3 regions of the Kitasatospora sp. NPDC059648 genome follow, and region 1 is predicted to be linked to each of the others. Evidence: predicted binding sites of a transcription regulator. Region 1 holds the regulator's gene; each other region holds the start of a gene.

Region 1 (2,263 bases):
GGGGGCCGCGCCCTCGCCGCTGCAGGTGGTGCAGGTGACGGCGGTGTCGACCTGGAGTTCCTTGGTGGTGCCGAAGGCGGCCTCCTCCAGGGTGATCTCCAGCCGGATCATGGCGTCCTGGCCGCGGCGGGTGCGCGAGCGCGGGCCGCGCTGGCCGGCCGCGGCGCCGAAGAAGGCGTCCATGATGTCGGAGAAGCCGAAGCCCGCCGCGCCGGCGCCGAAGCCGCCCGCGCCACCGCCGCCGCCGGGCGACAGCGGGTCGCCGCCGAGGTCGTAGACCTGGCGCTTCTGCGGGTCGGAGAGCACCTCGTAGGCGGCGTTGATCTCCTTGAACCGCTCCTGCGTCTTCGGGTCCGGGTTGACGTCCGGGTGCAGTTCGCGTGCCAGGCGCCGGAACGCCTTCTTGATCTCGTCCTGCCCCGCATCCCGTCGGACGCCGAGTACCGCGTAGTAGTCCGTGGCCACCAAATGCTCCGCTTGTTCCGCCTGTAGTAGTGCGACTGGACACCGCCGCCGGACATCCGGCGACGGTTTGCTTGCTACGACTCGGCCAGGATCTGGCCCACGTACCGTGCCACCGCTCGCACCGCCCCCATTGTGCCCGGGTAGTCCATCCGGGTCGGACCGATCACACCCAGTTTGGCCACGCTCTCGTCGCCCGAACCGTAGCCGACCGAAACGACCGAGGTGGAATTCAGCCCTTCGTACGCGTTCTCCCGCCCGATCCGGACCGTCATCGCGGCGTCCGCGGTCTCACCCAGGAGGCGGAGCAGGACGACCTGCTCCTCCAGGGCCTCCAGCACCGGCTGGATGGTGAGCGGGAAGTCGTGCCCGAAGCGGGTCAGGTTGGCCGTGCCGGCCAGCATGATCCGCTCCTCGTTCTGCTCGGCGAGCGCCTCGAACAGCGTCGCCAGGACCGTACTGACGGTCGGCCGGTCGGCCTGCTCGAAGGCCCCCGGCAGCTCCTCCAGCAGCCCCGGGACGTCCGGCAGCCGCTGACCGGCCGCCCGCGCGTTGATCCGCGACCGCAGGTCCGCCAGCACCGTCTCGCCGACCGTGCCCGGGCAGTCGATCATCCGCTGCTCGACCCGGCCGGTGTTGGTGATCAGCACCAGCATCACCTTGGCCGGGGCCAGCGCCACCAGCTCGATGTGCCGGACGGTGGAGCGGGTGAGCGAGGGGTACTGCACCACGGCGACCTGCCGGGTCAGCTGGGCGAGCAGCCGCACCGTGCGCCTGACCACGTCGTCCAGGTCGACGGCGCCGTCCAGGAAGTGCCGGATCGCCCGGCGCTCCGGGGAGCTCATCGGCTTGATCTCGGCGAGCTTGTCGACGAACAGCCGGTAGCCCTTGTCGGTGGGGATTCGCCCGGCGCTGGTGTGCGGCTGGTGGATGTACCCCTCCTCCTCCAGCGCCGCCATGTCGTTGCGGACCGTGGCCGGGGACACCCCCAGGTTGTGCCGCTCCACCAGGGCCTTGGAGCCCACCGGCTCCTCGGTGCCCACGTAGTCCTGGACGATCGCGCGCAGCACGGCGAGCTTGCGGTCGTCCAGCTGGCGGACCTCACCGGCCATGGGGCACGCACCTCCGTCTTCGCACGTTGTCCGTCTGTGATGCTGCGAGCCGCTCCTCGGACGGCCCCGACCCTGGCACTCTGCACACCCGAGTGCCAAAACCGTACCTGCCAGTGTACGGCCCGGGTCCTACCGCAGGAACGGCCCGGCCGGGGTGATCCTGCCCGCAGTTCCGGACGGCCGCCACGACACTCCGCGTGCGGGGGTGGTGCCCCGGGGCCGTCCGGGTGGCAGCATCGGAAGCGACGGCGAACGGAGGAGCAAGAGATGTCGAGCTCGGGCCAGCACACCCGTTTCGCGCCCGACCGCGGCCTGACCGGCCGCATGGTCGCGACGATGTTCGTGATCGGGCTGCTGTACGTCGGTTTCACGGGCCTGCTGATCGCGCTGCTGCGCGGGGCCTGGCCACTGATCGTGCTGATCTCCGGCGGGCTGTTCGTGGCCCAGTTCTGGTTCAGCGACAAGATCACCGAGCGGGCCATGGGCGCCCGGCCGGTGACCGAGGAGCAGTTCCCCCAGCTGCACGGCACGGTCGACCGGCTCTGCGCCCTGGCCGACATGCCCAAACCCCGCGTGGCGGTCGCCGACAACGACATGCCCAACGCCTTCGCCACCGGCCGCAACCCGCAGAACGCCGTGGTCTGCGTCACCACCGGCCTGCTGCGCCGGCTCGAACCGGAGGAGCTGGA
Region 2 (2,263 bases), on a different contig from region 1:
TGAGCCGTTCCCGGCCCGTTCCGGCCCGCTCCGCGGCCGCCCGTGCGTACGGAATTCCACTCTCCGTACGCGCGGGCGGCCGCTTGCATTTCGGCGGGAATATTCCGGGTCCAGTCGGAGTAGAGTGTGGCTCGGCTGGGAAAAGGGCGTCCCCTCCCGGCTCGCGGGGCGCTTCGCCCGAGGGTGTCCGGACGCTGGGACCGGCCCGTCAAACATGTCAGGCAGATGTCAGAATTCCTGCGGGCATTTGGGTAATTCGTCCGCTATGTCCGGCGCGGAATGCCGAGTTCCTCCCGATTTGTTCGGTGTTGTCACTTGACGGGGCTGCGGAATTCCCGGCGGTTGACCCTGTTGCAGAGGGCGTCGATCCGGATACATTCAGCGGCGGTCGACGTAATCACCCGCTCACGGAAGCCGTCCGGGGTTCCCGTGCGGAGGATTGCGGCGTGCACGGCTGCGCTCAGGGGGGGTTCCCCGGGCCGGCCTCCAAACCAGACCCGGGCCCGCGACCTGCGGGACCGTGAAGGGCCAGCACAGCACTAGGGGAGTTCGGAATGGCTCAGGGCACCGTCAAGTGGTTCAACGCGGAGAAGGGCTACGGCTTCATCGCGGTCGACGGTGGTGCGGACGTCTTCGTCCACTACAGCGCGATCCAGATGGACGGCTACCGCACCCTCGAGGAGGGCCAGCGGGTCGAGTTCGAGATCTCCCAGGGACAGAAGGGCCCGCAGGCGGACATGGTCCGCGCGGCGGTCTGACCCCTTCCGAATCCAGGAGCTCGGCCCGGCCCTCGGCTGGTGACCACTCGTTTCTCGACGGGCCCGTACGACACGCGTCGTACGGGCCCGTTCGCGTTCCCCCGCGGGTTCGCACGGGAGTCGGTGCGGGCCCGGACGACGGCTCGCGGGTTGCCGATTGGGCTTGCACTCGACCACCCGGAGTGCTAATCATTGGCGTTAGCACTCACAGTGTGAGAGTGACAGCGGACCGGGTCGGTGAGGCTCCGGGGAGCGGCAGGGGAATGGACCTCCGCGCACCAGGGCCGTCCGTCGCGGGCACCCCTTGGTCCGAGCAGTCGACCGTGTCCCGGAGGACCACTTCTGATGGCCAAGATCATCGCCTTTGATGAGGAAGCTCGCCGCGGCCTTGAGCGTGGCATGAACCAGCTCGCCGACGCAGTGAAGGTCACGCTCGGCCCCAAGGGTCGCAACGTCGTGCTGGAGAAGAAGTGGGGCGCCCCCACGATCACCAACGACGGTGTCTCCATCGCCAAGGAGATCGAGCTCGAGGACCCGTACGAGAAGATCGGCGCGGAGCTCGTCAAGGAGGTCGCCAAGAAGACGGACGACGTCGCGGGTGACGGCACCACCACCGCCACCGTGCTCGCCCAGGCCCTGGTTCGCGAGGGTCTGCGCAACGTCGCCGCCGGCGCCAACCCGATGGCCCTGAAGCGCGGCATCGAGAAGGCCGTCGCCGCCGTCTCGGACCAGCTGCTGGCCCAGGCCAAGGACGTGGAGACCAAGGAGCAGATCGCCTCCACCGCCTCCATCTCCGCCGCCGACACCCAGATCGGCGAGCTGATCGCCGAGGCCATGGACAAGGTCGGCAAGGAAGGCGTCATCACCGTCGAGGAGAGCAACACCTTCGGCCTGGAGCTTGAGCTCACCGAGGGCATGCGCTTCGACAAGGGCTACATCTCCGCCTACTTCGCCACCGACCTGGAGCGCATGGAGGCGACCTTCGAGGACCCGTACATCCTCATCGCCAACTCCAAGATCGGCTCGGTCAAGGACCTGCTCCCGCTGCTGGAGAAGGTCATGCAGAGCGGCAAGCCGCTCGTCATCATCGCCGAGGACGTCGAGGGCGAGGCCCTGTCGACCCTGGTCGTGAACAAGATCCGCGGCACCTTCAAGTCCGTCGCCGTCAAGGCCCCGGGCTTCGGCGACCGCCGCAAGGCCATGCTCGGCGACATCGCCATCCTCACCGGTGGCACGGTCATCTCCGAGGAGGTCGGCCTCAAGCTGGAGAACGCCGGCATCGACCTGCTGGGCACCGCCCGCAAGGTGGTCATCACCAAGGACGAGACCACCATCGTCGACGGTGGCGGCGACAGCGAGCAGGTCGCGGGCCGCGTGAACCAGATCCGCGCCGAGATCGAGAACAGCGACTCGGACTACGACCGCGAGAAGCTCCAGGAGCGCCTCGCCAAGCTGGCCGGCGGCGTGGCCGTCATCAAGGCCGGCGCGGCCACCGAGGTGGAGCT
Region 3 (2,263 bases), on a different contig from region 1:
GGTGATCAGGAACTGCAGGGCGGCGCTGAGCACCGAGCCCCACAGGATGAGGACCCCGGACGTGACCTCACCGGTGCCGCTCACCTCGCAGGGCCCCTTGAGGCAGGAACTGTAGGACGCCAGGTCCTTCGTCCCGAACGCACCGACGATCGGATTGATCACGCCCTTGACGAAGGCGTTGACGATGTTGGTGAAGGCCGCGCCGATGACCACGGCGACGGCGAGTTCGACGACATTTCCACGCAGCAGGAATTCCTTGAAGCCTTTCATGCCGCCTCGAACGACGAAGTCGTTCCGGGGTTACGGGTGGTCTTCCGCGATCCCGGATTGACAACCCGTACGGCCCACCGCGCCCTCCGAGGGCGGCGGCAGTCCGGCCCGCGCGGGCCCGAACGCCAACGCCGCGGCCACCGCGAGCAGCACCAGCGCGGGCACCCCGGCCCGGCGTCGGACGGCCCGGCGCCAGCGGTGCCACCCGCCGCACCCGCGCCGGATCGGCGGGAAGCTCGGCACCTCCTGCCGCGGCGGCACGGTGGGCGCGGGCAGCGGAACGGACGGGCTCATGGCCGTCATCGGGGCACCTCCGGACTCGGTCGGTCGTCACACGGGGTCGGACGCCGCGCGGTCGGTCGCCGCTCGGTGACCACACGATGCGCGCTTGTGCCACTGCTGGAAAGCCGGTTCCCACAGCCTGTGGACAACCCCGCCCCTGTGGACAACTTCGTACACCCGCACGAGTGAGTCCGACCTCCGAGAGCTGACGTAGGCCGCGCAAGCGGCACCGCGGGAACACGAGACCCGGGAACGCGGGAAGGCGCGGGAACACGAGACCCGGGAACGCGGGAACACGCGACGCCGGAATGCCGGAATGCGAAAAGGCCCGCCGCCCCCGCGCGAAGCGGGGCCGACGGGCCTTCCCGTGAAGCCTCAGGAGCCCCCCGGAATCCCGGGGAGCCGAGCTCAGCTCGCGGCCGCAGCCGGGCTGCTGGACGAGCTGGAGGTGCTCGACGAGGACGAGCCCGAAGAGCCGGAAGCGCTCGACGAACCCGACGCCGACGACGACGTCGAGGAGCCGGCGGACGAACCCGCGCCCACCGAGCTGCTGGAGGACGAGCGGCTGTCGGTCCGGTAGAAGCCCGAGCCCTTGAACACGACGCCCACGGCCGAGAAGACCTTGCGGAGCCGTCCCTGGCAGTCGGGGCACGTGGTCAGCGCCTCGTCGGTGAACTTCTGCACCGCCTCCAGGCCGTTGCCGCACTCGGTGCACTGGTACTGGTACGTGGGCACTTGTCTTCCTCCTGGCACTCTCGCCTGATGAGTGCTAACGATGGTCAATGATGCGGTATTCCGTTGGATCAGTCCAGCGAATCCGGTGTGAGATGAGCCGGTACGGGCCGCGTCCGACCGATCGCTCAGCCCTTGGCCGTGCCGACCAGCTGCGCCGGGGCGCCGTGCTCGCCGGACCCCGCCACCACGTGACCGCTCCTGACCGGGGGGACCAGCAGGTGCCGCATCGACCCCAGCGCGACCAGCCCCAGACCGGCGCCGACCAGCGGGACCAGGAACCCGGCGGACGGCCCGTGGCCGTCGATCAGCCGCCCGGCCACCATCGAGCCGACGGCCAGGCCCAGGCCGATGGCGCCGGTCAGCCAGGTGAAGGCCTCCGTCTTGGCGCCGTCCTCGACCAGGGTCTCGACCAGGGTGTAGCCGCTGATCAGGGTCGGAGCGATGGCCAGACCGCAGAACAGTCCGGCGATCGACAGCGTGACGAGGTCGGGCATCGCCCACAGCGTCGAGCAGCCCACCACCAGCAGTGCGTAGCTGATGACCATCCGGTGCTGGACGGCCCGGCGCCAGGCGATGACGCCGTAGAGCACGCCGGCCACCATCGAGCCGCCGGCGAAGATCCCGTACACGGTGCCGGCGGCGGCGTGCTGGCCGACCGAGTCGGCGAAGGCGTTGACCGAGACCTGCATCCCGCCGAACACGGCCCCCACCCCGAGGATCACTCCGGCCAGCAGCCGGACGCCGGGGGAGGCCAGCGCGGAGGCGCGGCGCGCGCCGGGCCGGGTGGCGGTCCGGGCGGGCGCGGTGCGGCGCTGGGCGGCGAAGACCAGGCCGCCCACGAGGGTCAGCGCGGCCTCGGTGACCAGCGCGGCGGACGGGCTGACCGAGGTGGCGATCTTGGCGGCCAGGATCGGGCCGATCACGAAGGTGAACTCGTCCGTCACCGACTCGAAGGCGAACGCGGTGCTCACCTTGG

The links. The regulator HrcA, encoded in region 1, represses chaperone genes, less so after heat shock. The targets are predictions, from matches to a motif close to TTNGCACTCNGNNNNNCNGAGTGCNAA.
Region 2: groL (chaperonin GroEL) is a predicted target of HrcA. The motif match lies at 921-947, and genes of this name have one in related genera.
Region 3: ACFV1W_RS01210 (FmdB family zinc ribbon protein) is a predicted target of HrcA. The motif match lies at 1,299-1,325, and genes of this name have one in related genera.

Annotation. Positions count from the first base shown of each region.
Region 1 covers NZ_JBHWDU010000008.1:78,756-81,018, reverse strand. The annotation lists gene dnaJ (molecular chaperone DnaJ) at 1-465, opposite strand, end outside; gene hrcA (heat-inducible transcriptional repressor HrcA) at 540-1,574, opposite strand; gene htpX (zinc metalloprotease HtpX) at 1,842-2,263, shown strand, end outside.
Region 2 covers NZ_JBHWDU010000001.1:74,260-76,522, forward strand. The annotation lists gene ACFV1W_RS00370 (ubiquitin-like small modifier protein 1) at 1-3, shown strand, start outside; gene ACFV1W_RS00375 (cold-shock protein) at 555-758, shown strand; gene groL (chaperonin GroEL) at 1,104-2,263, shown strand, end outside.
Region 3 covers NZ_JBHWDU010000001.1:251,901-254,163, forward strand. The annotation lists gene mscL (large conductance mechanosensitive channel protein MscL) at 1-270, opposite strand, end outside; gene ACFV1W_RS01205 (hypothetical protein) at 301-573, opposite strand; gene ACFV1W_RS01210 (FmdB family zinc ribbon protein) at 961-1,287, opposite strand; gene ACFV1W_RS01215 (MFS transporter) at 1,413-2,263, opposite strand, start outside.